3 regions of the Stenotrophomonas sp. AC248 genome follow, and region 1 is predicted to be linked to each of the others. Evidence: predicted binding sites of a transcription regulator. Region 1 holds the regulator's gene; each other region holds the start of a gene.
The links. The regulator FliA, encoded in region 1, starts transcription of late flagellar genes. The targets are predictions, from matches to a motif close to TAAAGTTTNNCNNNCNNNGGCCGATAA.

Region 1 (7,225 bases):
GGTTCTTCATCACCGCGATCAGGCCCAGCACCGCGCCGATGATGCCCAGGGTGGGGGCGTAGATGCCCATGCCCTCGAACACCTTGGACGCGGCCAGGTCCTGGTGCTCCTGACTGCTCAGTTCGATTTCCATCATGTGGCGGATGGTTTCCGGCTCCACGCCATCCACCAGCAGTTGCAGGCCCTTGCGCAGGAACGGGTCGTTCTGTGCGTCCACCTGGGCTTCCAGGCCGAGCAGGCCCTGGCGGCGGGCGATGTTGCTCCATTCCACGATCTGCTTGATCAGCTCGTGGCGGTCGCTGCTGGGCGGCAGGATGACCCAGCGCACAATCTTGAAGGCGTGCTTGAACACCGCCGGCGAGGTGTGCAGCAGGATGGAGGCGATGGTGCCGACGATCACGATCACGAAGGCGGCCGGCGACCACAGTGATGCCAGGCCGGCTCCCTTGAGGATGCTGCCGCCGACCAGTGAGGCCAGGGCGAGGAAAAGTCCGATGAGGCTGAGTCTGTCCATGGGTCCGTTATCGGCGTATGTGAATGGGACTTGAGATGCCGAAGGAATCCGGTGGGGCGGCGGTCACAGTTTTGGAGGAAGCAGCCGGGCAGAGCCCGGCTCTACAAGGCGGTTAGCGGAGGCCGTCCACGTCCAGGATCAGCGACATGCGGCCGTCGCCGATCAGGGTGGCACCGGCGTAGCCGCGCAGGCCGCGCAGTGCCTTGGGCAGCGGTTTGATCACCACTTCCTCGCGGCCCCGCACCTGGTCCACCACCAGCCCGAAGCGGGCTTCGCCGGCCTGCAGCACCACGATGGTGAGCAGCGACGAGGCGGCCGGTGCGACGGCCAGCCAATGGCGCAGGTCCACCAGCGGCAGCGTGTGCGACTTGCGGTCGAGCACGGCGCGGCCGTCGAACCAGCCCAGCGAGGTGTTTGGCGCGTGCAGCACTTCCATCACGCGGGCCAGGGGCAGGGCATAGACGTCTTCGCCGGCCTGCACCAGCAGGGTGGGCAGGATCGCCAGGGTGAGCGGGACGCGGATCATGAAGCGGCTGCCGCGGCCCAGCTCGGACTGGATCTGGATCTGGCCGCTGAGCTCGCGGATGCGCGACTGCACCACGTCCATGCCGACGCCACGGCCGGAAATGTCGGTGACTTCCTGCTTGGTCGAGAAGCCCGGCAGGAACACCAGGTGCAGGCATTCCTCGCTGGTCAGGCGGGCCGCCGCTTCCGGATCGATCAGGCCCTTTTCGCGCGCCTTCTGGCGCAGCCGTTCGGGATCGATGCCGGCGCCGTCGTCCTGCACTTCAATGCTGACGTAGTCGCCTTCCTGCTGCGCCGACAGCCGCACGTGGCCGCTGCGCGGCTTGCCCTGGGCTTCACGCAGGTCGGGGGTTTCCACGCCGTGGTCGATGGCGTTGCGCACCAGGTGCACCAGCGGGTCGGCCAGGGCCTCGACCAGGTTGCGGTCGAGCTCGGTTTCAGCGCCGACCAGCTCCAGTTCCACTTCCTTCTTCAGGTTGCGCGCCACGTCGCGCGCCACCTTGGGGAAGCGCGAGAACACCTTGCCCACCGGCTGCATGCGGGTGCGCATCACCGCCGACTGCAGGCGCGCGGTGGCGATGTCCAGGGTGGAGACGGCGCGGTCGAGTTCTTCGTCGTGCAGGCGCGCACGCAGGGTCTTGAGGCGGTTGCGTGACAGCACCAGTTCGCCGATCAGGTTGACGATGGCGTCCAGGCGCTTGGTGTCCACGCGCACGGTGTGCTCGGCCTCGGCCACCGGCTTGTTGGCGGCCGGCTTGGCCGGCGGTGCGGCCGGTGCGCGCGGCGGCGGGGCGGCCGCGACTGCGGGCTTGGCGCCGGGCACGGCGCCGCCGTGCAGCTGGTCGAGCAGGGCTTCAAATTCGTCTTCGCCGATCAGACCGTCGTCGGCCTTCCTGGCCACCGCTGCCGGGGCAGCGCCGCCGTGCAGGGTGTCGAGCAGTGCTTCGAACTCGTCTTCGCTGATCAGTTCGCCGGTGGCCGGCGTCGCGGCAGCGGCCGGGGTGGCCGGGCCGTTGACGTCGAACTGTGCGATCAGCTCCGGCGGCGCGTAGCCCGGCTCGGTACCGGCCGAGACCGAATCCAGCATCGACTGCAGGTAATCCAGCGATTGCTGGGCGGCGTCGAAGTGGTGGGCCTGCAGCGTGGCCTTGCCGGAGCGGGCCATGCCCAGGGTTTCCTCGGCGGCATGGCACAGCTCGACCATGGCCTGGATGCCGAGGAAGCCGGCACCGCCCTTGAGCGTGTGGAAGCCGCGGAACACCGCATTGAGCTGGTCACTGTCCTGGGGCGACTGCTCCAGCGACACCAGCTGTTCGCCAAGGCGGTCCAGGATTTCCTGGGCCTCGAGGATGAAATCGGCGGCAATATCGTCTGGAACAGCGCTCATGGTGTTACAGCCCCAAATCCGAAAGCAGGTCGTCAGCATCCACCTGTGAAACCTGGTGACGGTCCAGGCCACTCACGGCCGGGCCGGCCAGGCCGTTGTCACGCTTGTGCGCGGTGTCGTCCTGCGGCGGCAGGCCGAGTGCGCCAAACCCTTCATGCACGCGACGCACGATCCCCACCACGCGGCGGATGATCTGCCCGGTGAGGTCCTGGTAGCTCTGGGTAAGGGCGATCTCGGTGAGGTTGTGGCGGATCCGGTCCAGCTGCTGGTCCTGGTCGGCGGTGAGGCCGTTGGCACGCAGCTGTTCGGTCAGCGCCCGGCATTCCTCGGCCAGGTCCAGGGTGCGGTGGGTGGCCTGTTCGGTCATCGTCACCACGTGGTCCAGGCGCGCGCAGGCATCGTCCAGCTCGCCGGCTTCGCTGGGCAGGCTGGGCAGTTCGCCCAGGGCCTGGCCAAGTTCGCGGGCGAGCCGGTTCAGGCCGGCCATCATCGGCTGGGTACGCAAGGCAGCCAGCGCGTCGATTTCCCGGCGCCAGCCGGCTTCATCGCCGCTTTCCAGCGCAGCCAGGGCGTCCTGCAGGCGCTGGACCAGCGCGGATTTGTCGCGAAGGGTTTCCATCAGGCGCTCGCTGCCAGGCGTTCGAAGATCTTGCCGAGCTTTTCTTCCAGGGTCTGCGCGGTGAACGGCTTGATGATGTAGCCGTTGACGCCGCACTGGGCCGCTTCGATGATCTGTTCGCGCTTGGCTTCGGCGGTCACCATCAGCACCGGCAGGGTCTTCAGCTTGGCGTCGGCGCGGATCGCCTTGAGCAGGTCGATGCCGGTCATCACCGGCATGTTCCAGTCGGTGACCACGAAATCGAACGGCTGGCTCTGCAGCAGCGACAGCGCGGCATGCCCGTCCTCGGCTTCGGCCGTATTGGTGAAGCCCAGATCGCCCAGCAGGTTCTTGACGATACGACGCATGGTCGAGAAATCGTCGACGATCAGGATACGCATGTTCTTGTTCAAAGCACTTTCCTCGGTATCAAGTGTTCGCGAGGCCGGCGTCGGCCGCCTCGAAGATCTTCAATCGGCCCCGCAGGCGCAGCACGGCCTGGCCGTGGATCTGGCACACGCGTGACTCGCTGACGCCCAGCACGGCGCCGATCTCTTTCAGGTTCAGTTCCTGCTCGTAGTACAGCGACAGCACCAGCTGTTCGCGTTCGGGCAGCAGGCCGATCGCATTGCCCAGTTCGCGGCCGAATTCGCCACGCTCCAGCACCTGCTGCGGGGTCGGGCCACCCTGGGCGACGGTGTCCAGCTCGCCCTGGTCCTCGATCCGCGATTCCAGGCTCAGCACCTGGCCGCGTGCGGCGTCTTCCATCAGGCGCAGGTAGTCCGGCAGCGGCATGTCCATGGCGGCGGCCACTTCGGTGGCGCTGGCGGCACGGCCGGTGCTCTGCTCCAGGCGGCGGATGGTGGACGCGGCGTCGCGGGCGCGGCGGTGCACCGAACGCGGTACCCAGTCGCCCCGGCGGATCTCGTCGATCATCGAGCCGCGGATGCGGATCGAGGCATAGGTTTCGAACGAGGCGCCCTGGTCGGCGTCGTAGCTGCGCGAGGCTTCGATCAGGCCCATCATGCCGGCCTGGATCAGGTCATCCACTTCCACGCTGGCCGGCAGGCGCGCGGCCAGGTGGTGGGCGATGCGGCGCACCAGGTCCGAATGCTGGGCAATGCATTCGTTGGCGGCGGTGCGTTGCACCTCTTTGTATTGTGCGGCGCCTTTCATGCGGTCACCCCGCGTTGCTTGAGGATGCGTTCCAGGAAGAATTCGACCCCACCACGCGGCTCGGTCGGGGCCTGCCAGCGGGCGGTGCGGCGGGCGATCTCGGTGATCGCCTGGGCGGCCGGGCTGGACGGGTAGGCCTTGACCACCGGCTGCTGGCGCTGCACCGACAGGCGCAGCCAGTCATCCTGCGGCACGCAGCCGAGGTAGTTCAGCGACACATCGGCCAGGAACTTCTCGCAGACCCGGGTCAGCTTTTCGTACAGCACGCGGCCCTCGTTGGGGTCGCGCACCATGTTGGCCACCACCTGGATGCGGTCCACGCCGCGTTCCCGCGAGAGCACCTTGATCAGGGCGTAGGCGTCGGTGATCGAGGCCGGCTCGTCGCAGACCACCACCACGGTGTCCTGGGCGGCCTGGCAGAAGGTCAGCACGCCGTCGGTGATGCCGGCGGCGGTGTCCACCACCATGAAGTCCAGCTCGCGCTCCAGTTCGGAGAACACGTTGACCAGGCCCACGTGCTCGGCCGGCTGCAGTTCGGCCATGTGCCGGCGACCCGATGCGGCCGGGACCACCAGCACGCCACCGGGGCCTTCCATGATCACTTCATCCAGGGTGCAGCGCCCGGCGACCAGGTCGGCCAGGGTCAGCTTGGGCTGCAGGCCCAGGATCACATCGATGTTGGCCAGGCCCAGGTCGGCGTCCAGCAGCAGCGTGCGCTTGCCCATGTCGGCGAGCGCCACGGCCAGGTTGGCCGACACGTTGGTTTTGCCCACGCCGCCCTTGCCGCCGGTGACGGCGATGGTGCGCACAGGGCCCAGCGGCTGGCTGCGGGTGGCAGACAACGGGAAGGTCTTGGTCAGCTTGGCGTACTCACGCGACGGCATGGTTCAACTCCGGGTTGCAGGGCATATCGGCCGCGCGGCGCAAATCTTCAAGGCGAAGTACAAGATTGGCGGCACTGGCCCGGTGCAGGTCTTCGGGAACGTCCTGGCCATCGGTGACCCAGGTGATCGGCAGGCGGTGGTCCACGGCCACCGACAGGGCGGTGCCGAAGCGGCCGGTTTCGTCCAGCTTGCTCAGCACCACGCCCTGCGGGTTGGCGGCACTGAAGCGGCGGACCACCTCGTCCATGTCGCCGAAGCTGGTGTTGGCCGGCAGCACCAGCAGGGTGCGGATCTGCTCGGCGGCGCGCAGCCACTGCAGCTGGGCGGCCAGGGCACGGTCGCGCGGGCCCAGCCCGGCGGTGTCGATCAGCACCAGCTTGTAGTCCTGCAGGCGCTCCAGGAGCTGGTTCAGGTCGCTGCCGCTGTTGGCTTCGTGCACCGCGATGCCGAGCTGGCGGCCGAAGCCGTACAGCTGCTCGCGGGCGCCGATGCGGCCGGTATCGGTGGTGACCAGGGCCACGTCGCGGGCGGCATGCTTCTCGGCGAAGCGCGAGGCCAGCTTGGCGATGGTGGTGGTCTTGCCGGCACCGGTCGGGCCGACCAGGGCGATCACACCGCCGGACTCCAGCGGGTCAACCGGGGCGATCGGCAGCTTGCGCGACAGCAGGCCCAGCATCAGCCCGCGGCCACGGTGGGCTTCGGTGTCCAGCGGGATCTGCATGGCCACGTCGCGGCTGATGCCGGCGTCGAAGCCGTATTCGTCCATCAGGTCCAGCGCGGCGGCGCGTACCGGCGACCCGCGCAGGCGCTCGTCGGTGAAGCGATGCATTTCGCGCTCGATGACGTGGCGCATGCCGGCCACTTCATGGCGCAGCTGGCGGATCTCTTCGTCATCGCGCTGCACGACCACCAGTTCGGCGGCGGGCTGCGGCTGGGCCTGCGCCGGTTCCGTGACGGCCGCCGGCGCCGGGTTTTCGACGCGCGTTTCGGCGACGGCGACCAGCGCCTGCGGCACGGCGGCGGCGACGGCCTCGGCGACCGGCAGGGCCGGCGGCACGGTGACGCTGACCGGCAGCGGCGGCATCGCCACGGCGGCAGCCGGCACATGCATCTGGAAGTGCGGTTCGTCGTCCAGCGGCGGGTCGATGATGAAGCGGGCGCGGTTGATCGGCGGGGCGACGGTGGCGACGGCCGGCTCGGCCTGTGCCGGTGCCGGCGACGCGGCGGCGGCCTGCTCGACGTTGAACGGGGCGAAGATCTGTTCCGGCAGCGCGCTCATGCCGGCCGCCGGGGCGGTGGCGGCGCGGGCCAGGGTGGCCGCGAAGCCGCTGCTGCCCGGCGGCGGCACGATCTCGTTGGCGGTGTCCAGGGTACGACCGGTGGCACCCACTGCGGCACGTGCCAGCGCGGCCACCGCAGAGGTGGTGGCGGCCACCGGTTCGGCGGCAACCACGGTCGGCTTGCGACGGGTCACCGCGGCGATCACCGCATCGGCGGCATTGCGCGGTCGCGGCGCCGGGGCCGGGGCCACGTCCTTGCGCGCTGCTTCCAGCGCACGCTGCACCGCACCTTCGTCGTAATTCGCCGCGGCCACGATCTCGACGCCTTCCTCGATCCGCCGGTTCGACAGGATCACCGCATCAGGACCATGTTCCTTGCGCACCAGGTTCATGGCCGAGCGCATATCGGGAGCGACGAAGCGTTTGATTTTCATGCTGTGGTACCGGGACTGGGGCGGCGGGGTGGTGGAAGGGAAGCGCTGGTTGTCGGTGGTCTGCACGGTCCGGGTTTCCCTTTATGTCCTGCTGCGTTGATATCGAAATGGGGGTGTGTCTGTTTTCTGGCACATGTCCGTCGGGGTTCCGACGTCAGCTGATCGTGCCGACCAGCTTCAGTCGTTTGTCCTCGGGTACCTCGCTGTAGGCCAGCACCGACAGCGAGGGGACGCTGTGGCGCACCAGCCGTGCCAGCGCGGCACGCACCGGGCCGGGTACCAGCACGACCGCCGGCTCATTCTTCGCTTCCTGCTTGCTGACACATTCGGCCAGGCTTTGGTGCAGTCGCTCAGCGAGTCCGGGTTCCAGTGCGGCGCCGTTGCCCTGTGTGGACTCCTGCAAGACACGTTCCAATTGCGGGTTGAG
Region 2 (7,225 bases), 1.9 Mb from region 1:
CCGACGTGCCGCTTACCTGGGACACGCTGCGCCTGCTGCTGCCGGTGTCGGCCACGCTGGCGGTGGTGGGCCTGCTGGAGTCGATGATGACCGCGCAGATCGTGGAGGACATGACCGACACGCCCAGCCAGCGCAACCGCGAGTGCGCCGGGCAGGGCCTGGCCAACATCACCGCCGGGTTGTTCGGCGGCATGGGCGGCTGCGCGATGATCGGCCAGTCGGTGATCAACGTGTCGTCCGGCGGGCGCGGGCGGCTGTCGTGCCTGGTGGCCGGCGTGCTGCTGTTGCTGCTGGTGGTGTACGGCGCCGAGTGGGTGCGGCAGATCCCCATGGCCGCGCTGGTCGCGGTGATGGTGATGGTCAGCATCGGCACGTTCCATTGGCGCTCCTTCCAGGAACTGCGCCAGCACCCGAAGAGCTCCTCGGTGGTGATGATCGCCACCGTGGTGGTGACCGTGGCCACCCACGATCTGGCCAAGGGCGTTCTGACCGGGGTGTTGCTGTCGGCGCTGTTCTTCGCCCGCAAGGTGGGGCGCCTGCTGCAGGTGGGCGATACGGTGCTGGCCGACGGCACCCGCGTGTACACGGTCAGCGGCCAGGTGTTCTTTGCCTCGGCCGGGCAGTTCGCAGCCAGTATCGACCTGCAGCAGGTGCCGGGGCGGGTGGTGATCGACCTGACCCACGCGCACTTCTGGGACCTCAGCGCAGTGGCGGCGCTGGAGCGGGTGGTGGACAAGCTGCGCGCCCATGGCGCCGAGGTGGAGGTGCGCGGGCTCAACGCGGCCAGCCAGACCCTGGTCGAGCGCGTGGGGCGTTCGACCGGCCACGCGGCCGCGCGCCCCGGCGAACACTGAACGGGGTCAGGAAACGGTCCTCAACATCGGCGCGCCAGCGCCGTTATCCAGCTCAATGCCCCGATGTCTGCGATCGGGGCAAGGGCTGGCCGTGAGTTGCACCGCGCCACCCGGACCGCAATGGACTGCGCGAAGCCGTAGTGGCGCCCCCAGGCGACCGCTGATCCGACCCTTTTCCCGGAACCGCCCCCATGCCTGCGTCCCGCCCGACCTCTTCCCAGCGCCCCGGAAGCATCGCCAACCGGCTGATGCTGGGGACCGCGCTGATCGCCATGCTCTGCTTCGGCATCACCGCTGCCATCAGCTACCGCGAAGCCAGCCAGGCGCTGATCGACTCTTCGCGGCAGACCATGCAGAGCGAGGCCAATGCCGAATCACGCCGGGTCGGTGCCGACCTGGCCGCCGCGTTTTCCACCAGCCAGGCGCTGGCTGACAGCCTGGTGGTGCAGCACGCGGCCGGCGGCTTGACCCGGGCCACTGCATCGCACGTGATCGAACAGCAGCTGCGCTCGCACCCGGAGTGGGTGGGGCTGGGCACGCTGTGGGAGCCGCAGGCCTTCGATGGCAAGGACAGCGAGTTCGTCGATGCGGAAGCACACGACGCGACGGGCCGTTTCATGAGCTACTGGTCCTGGCAGGACGGCACGCCCAAGCAGGATCCGCTGAAGGGCTACGACGTCCCCGGTGATGGCGACTGGTACCTGCGCCCGCGCTCCTTGAAGCGCCAGACCGTGGCCGAACCGTACAGCTACGAGATCGCCGGCAAGCCCGTGCTGATGACCACCCTGTCCACCCCGGTGCTGGACAAGGACACCTTCCTCGGCGCGGTCACCGTCGACTTCGGCCTGGCCGCGCTGCAGGAGCGCCTGGCGGCGCTGCGCCCGATGGGCGAAGGCCACGTCGAACTGATTTCCCCGGGTGGCATCGTCCTGGCTGCCCAGGATGCCAAGGAGATCGGCAAGCGTCGCGACGATGCCACCACCCGCCGGATCCTGGCCGCGGTGGGCGCCGACAAGCCCTACGAAGACTTCAGCGTGGACGCGGCCGGCAACGTGAAGGCGTATGTGCCGCTGCGCATCGGCACCAGCCAGGAGCGCTTCGCCCTGGGTGTGGTGGTGCCGCACGACCTGATCACCGCACAGGCGCGTTCGCTGCTGTGGATCATCCTGGCCGTGGGCCTGGGCGCGGCGCTGGTGCTCAGCGCCAGCGTCTACGTACTGCTGCGCCGCCAGGCGATCCGTCCGCTGGCCGAAGCGGTACGGCTGTCGGCCGATGTTGCCGAAGGCCGCCTGGATACCGCGCTGCCGCCGCCGCGCAACGACGAAGTGGGGCGCCTGCTCGAATCGATGCAGCGCATGCGCAGCCAGGTGCGCGCGGTGATGGCTGCACAGGGCGAAATGGCGCAGCGGCATGAAGCCGGTGAGCTCAGCTACCGCATGGACGCCCAGTCCTTCCCGGGCGAATACGGGCGGATGGTGGGCGACACCAACCAGCTGGTGGGCGCGAACATCGCCGTCACCCGCCGCCTGGTGGAAGTGATGCAGCGGTACGCGGTGGGCGACCTGTCCCAGGATATGGACCGCCTGCCGGGCGAGCAGGCGCGCTTCACCGAGGCGATGGACACCACCAAGGCCAACCTGCGCGCGATCAACACCCAGATCCGCGACCTGGCCGGTGCTGCCGCGCTGGGCGATTTCAGCCAGCGTGGCGATGTGGTGCGCTTCGACCACGACTTCCGCGGCATGGTCGAAAACCTCAACACCATGATGCAGGTCAGCGACGACAACCTGCAGCAGATTTCCGCGCTGCTGCGGTCGATCGCCGCCGGTGACCTTACCGCGCGCATGCACGGGCAGTTCCATGGCGTGTTCGCGCAGATGCGCGACGACGCCGACACCACCGTGACCCAGCTGACCGACATCGTGGGCCGCATCCAGCAGGCCACGGCCAGCATCAACCTGGCCGCCGGCGAGATTGCTTCGGGCAACAGCGACCTGTCGCGCCGCACCGAGCAGCAGGCGGCCAGCCTGGAAGAAACCGCCGCCTCGATGGAGGAACTGACCTCCACCGTGCGCCAGAACACCGATCACGCCGTGCAGGCCAATACGCTGGCGGCCAACGCGGCCGAGGTGGCGTCGCAGGGCGGGCAGGTGGTGGGCCAGGTGGTCACCACCATGGTGGGCATCGAGGCCTCGTCCAAGCGCATCGCCGAGATCATTTCGGTGATCGATGGCATCGCCTTCCAGACCAACATCCTGGCCTTGAACGCCGCCGTTGAAGCGGCCCGCGCCGGTGAGCAGGGTCGCGGGTTCGCGGTGGTGGCCTCCGAAGTGCGCGCGCTGGCGCAGCGGTCGGCCGGTGCGGCCAAGGAGATCAAGACCTTGATCGACGACTCGGTCAGCCAGGTCACCCAGGGCTCGGCACTGGTGCGCACCGCCGGTGACACCATGCAGGAAATCGTCAGTGGCGTGCGCCGGGTCAACGACATCATGGCCGAGATCTCGGCGGCGTCGAAGGAGCAGTCGGCCGGTATCGAGCAGGTCAACCAGACCATCACCCAGATGGACGAAACCACCCAGCAGAACGCCGCGCTGGTGGAAGAAGCCACCGCGGCCGCCCGTGCGATGGAAGAGCAGGCCCAGCACCTGGGCACCGCCGTGGCGATCTTCCGTATCGATGCCGCTGCCTCCCCGGCCCCTGCGTCCCGCCCGCACGCGGCGCCGCCGGCCAAGCGTGCCGTCGTCGCGGCACGCGGCGCCCCGCGTGCGCCGGCGCTGGCCGGCGACGACTGGCAGACGTTCTGATCCCGGCGCGCGGCGGAGCCCGCCGCGCGCTCGGCTAGACTGTGCCTGGAACACGGCAGGTGCCCCTGCACCTGCCACGCACAGGACGTTGGATGGCACGCACTGCACGCTCCCCGCCATGTACTGGTGACCCCGCGGCGTTGTCGTCGGTGCACGCATGACTGCGCCCTCCAACCGGCTTGGCCTGGCCGCACTGACCGCCCTGGTGGTGGGGTCGATGGTGGGCGCGGGCATCTTCTCGCTGCCGCAGAACATCGCCCGCAGCGCCGGTCCGGGGGCTGCGCTGCTGGGCTGGACCATCAGCGGCCTGGGCATGTTGATGCTGGCGTTCGTGTTCCAGAACCTGGCCAATCGCAAGCCGCAGCTGGATGCCGGCATCTACGCCTATGCCAAGGCAGGCTTCGGTGACTACATCGGCTTTTCGTCGGCGTGGGGCTACTGGATCTGCTCGCTGCTGGGCAACGTCAGCTTCTTCGTGCTGATCTTCAGCGGGCTGGGCTACTTCGTGCCGGCCTTCGGCGAGGGCAATACCTGGCAGGCCATCGCCTGTGCGTCGGTCCTGTTGTGGGCCATGCACGCCATGGTCCTGCGCGGGATCGGCCAGGCGGCGCTGATCAACGCGGTGGTGACGGTGGCCAAGGTGGTGCCGATCGTGGTGTTCGTGGTGATCGCCGCCGTCGGCTTCCGGCTGGAGGTTTTCACTGCGGACTTCTGGGGCACGCTGTCGCTGGGCGGCCTTGGCGGGCAGTTGCGCGGGATGATGCTGATCACCGTGTGGGTGTTCATCGGCATCGAAGGCGCCAGCATCTATTCGCGCCGGGCGGCACGCCGCGCCGATGTCGGCCGGGCCACGGTGATCGGCTTCCTGGGCGTGCTGGCGCTGCTGATGCTGGTCAACCTGCTGTCGATGGGCGTGCTGGGCCAGCAACAGCTGGCACACCTGCACAATCCGTCGATGGCGTTCGTGCTGGAGGCGATCGTCGGCCCGTGGGGCGCGCGCCTGATCATCATCGGCATGGTCGTGTCGGTGCTGGGGGCGTTGCTGGCCTGGGTGCTGCTGTGTGCCGAAGTGCTGCACGCCGCTGCCGGCGACGGCACCATGCCGGCCTTCCTGGCCCGGCAGAACGCCAACGATGTGCCGGCCAACGCGTTGTGGCTGACCAATGGGCTGATCCAGCTGTTCCTGTTGATCACGCTGTTCAGTGCCAGCACCTATACCAGCCTGGTGCTGCTGGGTGCATCGATGGCGCTGGTGCCGTACCTGTTCTCGGCCGCCTACGGGGTGCTGGTGGCCTGGCGTGGTGAAGGGTACGCCGACCCTTCGGCACCGCGCCGGCGCGATCTGGTGATTGCGGTGCTGGCCACGGTGTACGCGCTATGGCTGGTGTATGCCGGCGGGGTGACGCAGGTGCTGCTGTCGGCGCTGTTGTATGCACCGGGCATGTTGATGTTCGCGCAGGCCAAGCGGCAGCGCGGGCAGCCGGTGTTCACCCCGGTGGAGCGGGTGATCGCGGTGTGCGTGCTGGCGGTGTCGCTGGCGGCGGTGTGGGGCCTGTGGCACGGCCACTTGGCGTTGGGCTGAGGCGCGCGCCGCATCGCGCCAAACCGGTAGGTACCAACCGTTGGTTGGTACGGACGCCTGAGGGAAGCGTCTTGTTGCAAGGGCCGTCGAAGCGTGAGCACGAGGCTGCGCGCGTGGCCGGGTGTGCAAGGCGCCGCGGCTGGCGTCTCCGATCGGCCGGTCGCGAGCGTGAGGGCCCCGTAGCAGCCGGTAGGCCCCAGGTGCAAATGTCCCCCGGCCGCGGGGCGGCCTCCTCCTTTATTTTGCCCAGGGGCCTACCGGCTGCTAAGGGGCTCGGCTTGCGGTGCAGGTTGGGGAAGTCACGCTTTTTTGTGGCTGTCGGTGGGTCGGGCGCTGGGGCCCCATGCCCTTGGAGGCGAAATAAAGGAGGAGGTGGCGGCCGCAGGCCGACGCCGGGGGCGTCGCCGGAAAGGGCAGGGGGCCCCAGCGCCCGACCCGCCGACAGCTGCGCTTGGAAAGCGTCAAAGCACGTTTCTTCTTGCCCCGCTTATGGGAGAAGAACCAAAAAAAAGCCCGGTCATGCGACCGGGCTTTCATTCAACGCGTCAGGGCAGTGCTTACCAGCGCATGCCCGCGAAGGGGTTCCAGCTGGTGTCGCCCTTCACCTTTTCCAGGTAGTAGGAGTAGTTGGCGGTCAGCGCGATCAGCAGCGACCACGCAATGGCGATGCCGTTGCCGACAGCCTTCGGCATGAAGGCAGCCACCACCATCACCACGATCGACAGACCCAGGATGGTCAGGGCCTTGCGCCACATGCCCAGGATCAGGAAGTAGATCCAGCTGAAGAACAGCGCGAAAAAGTTGAAGTTGACCTTGATCTTCTCGCCGAACGGCAGCTGCTTGTACGCGGCCTTGAAGGCCGGCGAACTCGGGGCGCCATGCTGGCTGAAGAAGTTGAAGCGGAACTGCCACTTCGGGCTGAGCGGTGCAGAAGAAGAGGTATTGGAGTCCATGTCCGTAGTTTGTGTGTAAACGCTTACATGATAACTGTGGCCGTCGACCCAGCGCCAGTATTTTGGCGCGTCTGACCGGTAGTGCAGGCGCCGTCACACATTCGAAATCGATTTGATATAGGGTGCGCATTCCGCGCGGCGGGGAGCCGTGGGGCGTATTGGAATGCATCGAGAAAACCAGACCATGTCGAGTGTTGTCACCCTGCCCGAACGCGCTGAAGCGGGTCCGTGCATCGCGCCTTGCCCTATCGCCACCCAGGCCCAGCACCAGCTGGCGCACCTGCAGTTCTCGCAGTCCGCGTCACGTGCATTGGCGCGCCCGCCGGTGGTGGCCGACATCGCGGCCGCCAGCTCACCCCTGAGCGCCTGATCGGCGCGCGCGCGGGGAATCCCCGCGCGCTGCCACGCACGCCTCAGAAGCGCGCGGTCATGCTCAGGAAGTAGCTGCGCCCGGCCACGAAGTAGTCGGTGGCGCCTTCGGCGTACAGCTTCTTGTCGGCCAGGTTGCTCACCCCGCCGCGCACGGTCAGCGTGCTGTTGACGTGCCACGCCGCGGTCAGGTCATACAGCGTGTAGGCCTTGATGAAGGTGCTGGCGATGCCGGCCTGCTTGCCGGTGTACTGCGCCGACACCGTGGCCGAGAACGCATCCAGCGGGGTCCAGTCCACCGAGGAATAGCCGGAGAACTCCGGCGTGTCGATCAGGTTCTCGCCGGTGGTGAGGTTCTTGGCTTCCTTCATCCAGGTGGCCGCGGTGCGCCAGCGCCAGTGGTCGCCCAGGGTGAGGTTGAAGTTGCCTTCCATGCCGCTGGTGCGGGCGCGCTCGACGTTGTCCATGCGCGTCCACCAGTACCCGTTGAAGAAGCCGAGGGGTTCGTACTCGATCTTGTTCTTGAAGTCGGTATGGAAGTAGGTCAGCCCGGTATCGACGGTGCCGTTGTCGAAGTTGAAACCGATCTCGCGGTTGGTGCTGGTTTCCGGGTCCAGGTTCGGGTTGCCGGCCATGTAGCAGCCGCCGGTGACATAGCCCAGC
Region 3 (7,225 bases), 2.0 Mb from region 1:
GACGCGTGCCGCGGCCGCTATCGAACAGATACGGCGCGGTCACCGATGCCTTGACCGTGCGCAGGCCCTTCGGCGGCCCGCTGTACAGCACCTGCCCGCCATGCTCGCCGGCGCCCGGGCCCACATCGACCAGCCAGTCGGCACGGCGCAGCATCTCCAGGTCGTGCTCGACCACGAACAACGTGTTGCCGCTGGCCTTGAGCTGGTCCAGCGCGTGGTACAGCGCCTGCCCGTCGGCCGGGTGCAGGCCGGCGGTCGGCTCGTCGAGCACGTACACCACACCGAACAGGCTGGAGCGGATCTGCGTGGCCAGCCGCAGCCGCTGCAGTTCGCCGGGCGACAGCGTCGGGGTGGCACGGTCCATCGACAGATAGCCCAGGCCCAGTGCTTCGAGCGTACCGATGCGCTCCACCAGGTCCTGCGCGATCCGCTGCGCGGCAATGCGTTTTTCTTCGGACAGGTCCGGCGTGCGGCGCACGTCGCTGCTGCCCACGTGCGATGGCCCACCGGCGGCCGCACGCGCCTGTTGCGCCTTGCGACCGGCCGCACGGCTGCGCGTGCCGGACGCAGCGGGCGCCTGGAAGCGCCCTTCGGCGGCCGGGCGCAACGCATCGGCCATGGCACTGAGCGAGAGCTGCGACAGCGCGCCGATATCCAGCCCGGCGAAGGTGACCGACAGCGCTTCGCGCTTGAGCCGCTTGCCGTCGCAGACCGGACATACGGTGCCCACCATGTAGCGCGCCACGCGCTTTTTCATCATCGCGCTCTGCGTGGTGGCGAAGGTATGCAGCACGTAGCGGCGCGCGCCGCTGAAGGTGCCCATGTAGCTGGGCTCTTCCTTGCGACGCAGCGCGGCGCGGGTTTCGGCCGGGGTGAAGCCGGCATACACCGGCGCCACCGGTTGTTCTTCGGTGAACAGGATCCAGTCGCGCTGCTTCTTGGGCAGGTCGCGCCAGGGAATATCCACGTCGTAGCCGAGGGTGACCAGGATGTCGCGCTGGTTCTGCCCGTGCCAGGCCGGCGGCCACGCCGCAATGGCGCGCTCGCGGATGCTCAACGACGGGTCGGGCACCATCGACTGCTCGGTGACCTCGAAGATGTGGCCCAGCCCATGGCAGTTCGGGCAGGCGCCTTGCGGGGTGTTGGGCGAGAAGTCTTCGGCAAACAGCATCGGCTGCTTCGGCGGGTAGCTGCCCGCACGCGAGTACAGCATGCGCAGCAGGCTGGACAGCGTGGTGACGCTGCCCACGCTGGAGCGCACGCTGGCGGTGCCGCGCTGCTGTTGCAGCGCCACGGCCGGTGGCAGCCCTTCGATGGCGTCCACGTCGGGCACGCCCACCTGGTCGATGAGCCGGCGCGCATAAGGCGACAGCGACTCCAGGTAACGCCGCTGCGCTTCGGCGTACAAGGTGCCGAAAGCCAGCGAGGACTTGCCCGAACCGGAGATGCCGGAGAACACCACCAAGGCGTCGCGTGGGATCTCCACGTCGACGTTTTTCAGGTTGTGTTCGCGGGCGCCGCGGACGCGGACAAAGGCGTTGCGTGCGGAAGCTGCGGGAGGCGTGCGACGGGTACTCATGCGTGCAGGATAATGAGCGCCCGCCGAAGCGGCCAGTGAAGACGCGTGAGGGCTGCGTATCGGTCGCGCGGTCAGCCCACCGCGCGCGCCGCCACCGGCCGCACCGCCGGCACCTCCAGCACGAAGGCGGCCACCGCGTCGGACAGCAGCGCGGCCTGGCGTTCCATCGCCTGCGCCGACGCCGACGCTTCCTCCACCAGCGCGGCGTTCTGCTGGGTGCTGCCATCCATCTGCAGCAGCGTATGCCCCACCTGCTCGATACCGGCGCTCTGCTGCTGCGAGGCGGCCGAGATGCTGGCCATGATGGCGCTGACCTGCTGCACGCTGCCGACGATCTGGCCCATCGTTGCACCGGCCTGGTCCACCTGGCGGCTGCCGGCGGCCACGGTGTCCACCGAGGCCTCGATCAGGCCCTTGATCTGGCGTGCGGCATCGGCACTGCGCTGGGCCAACAGGCGCACTTCGCTGGCCACCACGGCGAAGCTGCGGCCCTGCTCGCCGGCCCGCGCCGCCTCCACCGCCGCGTTCAAGGCCAGGATGTTGGTCTGGAAGGCGATGCCGTCGATGACCCCGGTGATGTCGGCGATACGCCGCGACGCGTCGGCGATGTCGCGCATGCTGGCCACCACCTGCGCCACCGAGGCGCCGCCCTGCTGGGCAACGCCGGTGGCCTGCAGCGCCAGCTGGTTGGCCTGCTGGGCGGCGTCGGCGTTCTGGCGCACGGTGGCGGTAAGTTCTTCCATCGACGAGGCGGTTTCTTCCAGGTGCGCGGCCTGGCGCTCGGTACGCCCGGCCAGCTCCTGGTTGCCGGCCACGATTTCGCCGGCGGCGTGGTCGATGGCCGATGACGCGTGCTGGATGCGCGCCACGATGTCGGTCAACTGCTGCACGGTGGCGTTGGCATCATCGCGCAGGTGGGCAAACACGCCCTGGAACTGGCCCTGCATGCGCACGCGCAGGTCGCCCTGGGCCAACCCGGACAGCACCGCCTGCACACCGGACAGATTGCCCTGGAAGGTATCCAGCAGGCGGTTGATGCTGACCGCCAGCGTGTGCACGAAGCCCTGCTTGCCGGTGGTGTCGATGCGACCGTGCAGCTGGCCCTGCGCGGCGGCATCGACCAGCGCGGCCACCTCGGTTTCCACGGTGGTTTCCAGCGCGCGGCTGCGCCACTCCACGGCCGCGCCGAGCAGCTGGTCGTGGTCGAGGATGGGATTGACCACCAGCTGGTAGCCGATGCCCGCATGCAGGATCTCGTGGCTGGACGCCGCATTGCCGTGCAGCTGCGCCACGATGCGTTGGAACACCGGGTGCAGTACGGCGGCGGGCTGGCCGCGCCATTGGGTTTCCTGCGTGGCCAGTTCGGCCAGCAGCGCGCGGTTGAGCAGGCCGATGCGCCCGTCCGGGTCGAGCACCATCACGCAGGCCTGGGCGCTGTCCAATGCCTGGCGGGCGCGGGTGTTGTCCTGGGCGCTGGCGCGCTCGGCCTGGATGCGCTCGCGCAGCCGCTGCTGCATGTGGATCAGGCGCTGCGCCAACTGGCCGATCTCGTCGTGCGGGTTGTGCACCGCAAGCACGCTGTCGAGCCGGTCCTCGGCGATGTCCTCGGCAAACCGCAGGGTGTCGGTGATGGGCTGGCGGACGGCCCGCATGACCAGCACCAGGCTGGCGATCAGCACCAGTGCCACCAGCGCCAGCGTCGCGGCGAACAGCACGGTCATCGCCCGTGCCTGGGCCTGCTGGCGTGCGCGTGCTGCGGCAAGCGCGGCCGCCTGCGCCTGCTGCAGGTGCTGCAGCGCGGGCGCGACCTGCGCGGCGGTATCGGTGAGCGCCATCGCCTCCACGTCCAACCCCACCCGTGCGGCGGTGTAGGCCAGCAACGCGCCTTGGTAATCGTCCATTGCGGCACGCAGCGCGTCCTGGGTGGGACCGGCCAGGCCCGAGGCCGACACCGCGAGGTCGAACGGCAGTTTGGCTTCGCTGGCCTGGTCGGTGTGCACCGCATCACCGGTAAGCAACAGCAGCGCTTCCTGCCGCCGCATGCGTTGCCACTGCAGCGCCAATGGCAGGTAGGCGGCGTCGGTGAGCAGGGTATCGAGCGCTGCGGCGCTGGCGTCCAGCTGCGCGCGCAGTCCGGCGTCGCCGCGCCCCATCTCGTCGGCGCGGTCGTTCAGCGCCGCAATGCCGGCAGTGAATTCCTGGGCGCGCGCCGCCAGTGCGGTCAACGCGGCTGCGGTACCGCGGTCGTGCGGGGCGCGCTGCAACGCCTGCAGCGACTGCTGCAGCTGCTGCTGGGCCTGCTGCAGGGCGCCGCGGTCGGCAGCGTCGAAGTGGATGGCATAGCGGGTCTGCAGGCGGCGGGCTTCGGCCACCTGGGTGGCCAGTGCGCTGGCCAGCGCGGCGTTCTGCTGGTGGGCGGCGAACGTGGCGGCGGCACGCTCGCTGCTGTAGCGGGTACCTGCGTAGACCAGCGCCACGACCAGCAGGCCGCTGCCACAGACCAGCAGCGCGGCCTTGAGCTTGCGTGCCACACTGAGCCGGCGCAGCGCGCCGATGGCGCGGCTGAAACCGGGACGTGGAAGGTGTTCACCCAAGCGGGCGAACCGGGACAACGGGCGGCGGGGGACGACCGACATCAGATGCTCCAGGCGGATTGACGCATCGGTATCGGCCGGAAACAGGCGGTCTTTAGGCTGCATTTTCGAACCGGCCGCAGCGCACTGCCACCCCCGCCCCTTGTAGCGGCGGCAAGCGACGGCAAGATGACGGTGGCGGGCATTCCGCGGGTGCGATTCAGCGTTCGATCGCCCGTGCTTGACCTCAACCACGGTTGAGCCGCCACAGTGGCGTCACCTTCCCGCATGGCCCCTGCCCATGGACCCGCAAACCTGTCGCGACTACCTGGCCCGCCTCGGCGTGGCGGCGCCACCGCCCCCTACCCTGGCCACGCTGGCGCTGCTGCAGGAACGTCACAACGCCACGTTCCCGTTCGAGACGCTCACCACGCTGCTGCGCGATGCGGTGGCCATCGACCTGCCCAGCGTGGCGCACAAGCTGCTGCGCGAAGGACGCGGCGGGTACTGCTACGAGCTCAACGGGCTGTTCCTGGCGCTGCTGCAGCACCTGGGCTTCGACGCCCGCGCCCTTGCCGCGCGCGTGGTCATGGGGCGCACCGATGACGCCCCCACCGCGCGCACCCACATGCTGGTGCTGGTGCGGATCGACGCGGTGGACTACATCGCCGACGTCGGCTTCGGTGGCAACACGCCGACCGGTCCGCTGCGGCTGGACCATCGGTTCGCCCAGGCCACGCCGCACGAGCACTATCGGCTGGACCAGCAGCACGACCAGTTCCTGCTGCGGGTGGACATCGCCGGCGAGTGGAGGCCGCTCTACCACTTCGACCTGCAGGTGCAGGCCCCCATCGACCATGAGGTGGGCAACTGGTATGTGTGCACGCACCCGCACTCCTCCTTCCCCGGACAGCTGCGGGTCGCCCTGGCCGGGCCGGACGGGCGCCGCACGATCGGCGCCGGGGCCTACACCGTGCACCGCCGCGGGCAGCCCAGCGAGCGCCGCATGCTCAACGGCACCGACGATGTGCTGACCGTGCTGCACGAGGCGTTCGGCATCACCGTGCCCGCGCATCCACGGCTGCGCGAGGCGATCACGGCGTGGTTGCGCGGGGTGGCGTGAGCCCGCTCACGCAAGCCGGCACGGGATGACATCGCCTTGCAGGCGCGTCGCGGTTCCGTAGCGAGGGCTCACAGATGGCCTACGGCTGGCAGCGGGGGTGGGCCACCACTGTTGCAATGTTATATCATTTCTATATCGAGACTGCCTGACGCCGCTTCCCCATGAAAACCCATGCCCTGGCCTCCGCCCTGCTGGCCACCCTGTGCGCCCCCGACGCGGCGGCCAGCCCGCCCCCTGGTTCGGCCGTCACCCTCGGCAGCGTGGAAGCCCGCAAGGGCAGCACCGGCCCCTTGGCGTCGCGCCAGGTGTTGACCTCGGTGGATGTGATGGGCGCCGACCAGATCGCGCACAAGAACGTCGGCAACAGCTGGGAACTGCTGGGGCAGATGCCGGGCATCCAGCTTACCGAAACCCGCCAGGGCGCCGAGTCCGGCAAAGCCAGCTTCCGTGCGTTCAACGGCGAGGGCTACATCAACGGCATCAAGATCCTGATCGACGGCATTCCCAGCAACGTCAACAGCGGCAACCAGCGCTTCGTGGACATGATCTTCCCGCTGGACATCGACTACATCGAAGTGGTGCGCGGCACCAACGACCCGCGCTACGGCCTGCACAACATCGGCGGCAACATCAACATCGGCACCCGCCAGGGCGGCACCTACACCGATGCCCGGCTCAGCGTCGGCAGTTTCGAGAGCCGCGAAGTGCAGGTCGCGCTCGGTCGCGAGGCCAACGGTGTGGCACAGAACTACTTCATCGGCACCCAGGCCTCGGACGGCTATCGCGACCACGACCGGTCGCGCAAGTACTCGCTGGGCGGCAAATGGTTCATCGGCAGCGACGAGGACGTGCTCAAGGCCGGCCTGGTCGCACGCGTGTACCACCACGTTGCCGACGAACCCGGCTTCCTCACCGCCACCGAACTGGCCAACGCACGCCGCGCATCGCCGCGCAAGAATGCCAACGATGGCGATGTGCGCGACATGCACACCCTCGGCGCGCACCTCGACCTGCGCCTCACCGATACCCTGCAGCTCAGCAACCGGCTGTACTACAACCGGTACGAGGACGATCGCCAGGTGACCTTCACCGACTACCGACCCGGCAACGCGCCGCGCCAGCGCCGGCAGTGGGACGAACGGCAGACGGGGCTGCTGAGCACCCTGACCTGGCGCGCCAGCGAGCGGCTCACCGTGGCTGGCGGCATCAACGCCGAACAGCAGGACAACGCGTACCGGCGACTGCGTTACGCCTACGGCATCCCGACCGACTTCGATGCCGTACCGGCGCGCATCCAGAACGATGACCGCTATTCCCTGGACAACGTCGGCGGCTACCTGCAGGCCGTGATCCAGCCGACACCCGCGTTGAAGATCGTCCCGGCGTGGCGGGTGGACCGGTTCTCGGGCGACACCCACCTGCCCGGCGGCGTCCGCGCGCCGTTGCAGCGCTCCGGCTGGATAGACCAACCCAAGCTCAGCGTGGCGTACGCGTTCACCCCCTCGCTCAACGTGTATGCCAACTGGGGCCGCACCTTCCAGGTGCTGACCGGGTCCACCGCCCCGGCCTACATGACCAGCGGGCAGGCCGCCTTCCGCCCGTCGATCAACACCGGCAAGGAACTGGGCATCAGCTTCAGCCCGGCCGACGGCATCCAGGCCCGTGTCGCCGCCTGGCAGCAGGACGCCACCGATGAAGTGGCCAACATGCCCGCCACCGGCACCACCGTCGGCCTGGGCCAGACCCGGCGACGCGGCGTGGACCTGCAGTTCAATGCACGCGTGAACGCGCACTGGACGCTCTGGGCATCGCACGCCATCCAGCAGGCCAAGGTGATCAGCGCGTTCACCGCCGACGGCCGCTCGCTAGCCGGCAACGAGGTGCTGGCCACGCCGCGCCACATCACCAACATCGGGGCCGACTACCGCCCCGATGCGCGCTGGCGCTTCG

Region 2: a site for FliA is predicted at 875-901, ahead of ACZ0AE_RS17535 (methyl-accepting chemotaxis protein). Genes of this name have one in related genera too.
Region 3: a site for FliA is predicted at 4,244-4,270, ahead of ACZ0AE_RS18035 (methyl-accepting chemotaxis protein). Genes of this name have one in related genera too.

Annotation. Positions count from the first base shown of each region.
Region 1 covers NZ_OZ409840.1:2,030,635-2,037,859, forward strand. The annotation lists gene ACZ0AE_RS09295 (flagellar motor protein) at 1-514, opposite strand, end outside; gene ACZ0AE_RS09300 (chemotaxis protein CheA) at 627-2,426, opposite strand; gene ACZ0AE_RS09305 (protein phosphatase CheZ) at 2,431-3,045, opposite strand; gene cheY (chemotaxis response regulator CheY) at 3,045-3,437, opposite strand; gene ACZ0AE_RS09315 (RNA polymerase sigma factor FliA) at 3,454-4,200, opposite strand; gene ACZ0AE_RS09320 (MinD/ParA family ATP-binding protein) at 4,197-5,084, opposite strand; gene flhF (flagellar biosynthesis protein FlhF) at 5,071-6,798, opposite strand; gene flhA (flagellar biosynthesis protein FlhA) at 6,953-7,225, opposite strand, start outside.
Region 2 covers NZ_OZ409840.1:3,895,136-3,902,360, reverse strand. The annotation lists gene ACZ0AE_RS17540 (SulP family inorganic anion transporter) at 1-854, shown strand, start outside; gene ACZ0AE_RS17535 (methyl-accepting chemotaxis protein) at 1,046-3,658, shown strand; gene arcD (arginine-ornithine antiporter) at 3,816-5,240, shown strand; gene ACZ0AE_RS17525 (DUF2628 domain-containing protein) at 5,798-6,193, opposite strand; gene ACZ0AE_RS17520 (hypothetical protein) at 6,378-6,563, shown strand; gene ACZ0AE_RS17515 (TonB-dependent receptor domain-containing protein) at 6,607-7,225, opposite strand, start outside.
Region 3 covers NZ_OZ409840.1:4,003,868-4,011,092, forward strand. The annotation lists gene ACZ0AE_RS18030 (excinuclease ABC subunit UvrA) at 1-1,579, opposite strand, end outside; gene ACZ0AE_RS18035 (methyl-accepting chemotaxis protein) at 1,651-4,215, opposite strand; gene ACZ0AE_RS18040 (arylamine N-acetyltransferase family protein) at 4,454-5,275, shown strand; gene ACZ0AE_RS18045 (TonB-dependent receptor) at 5,437-7,225, shown strand, end outside.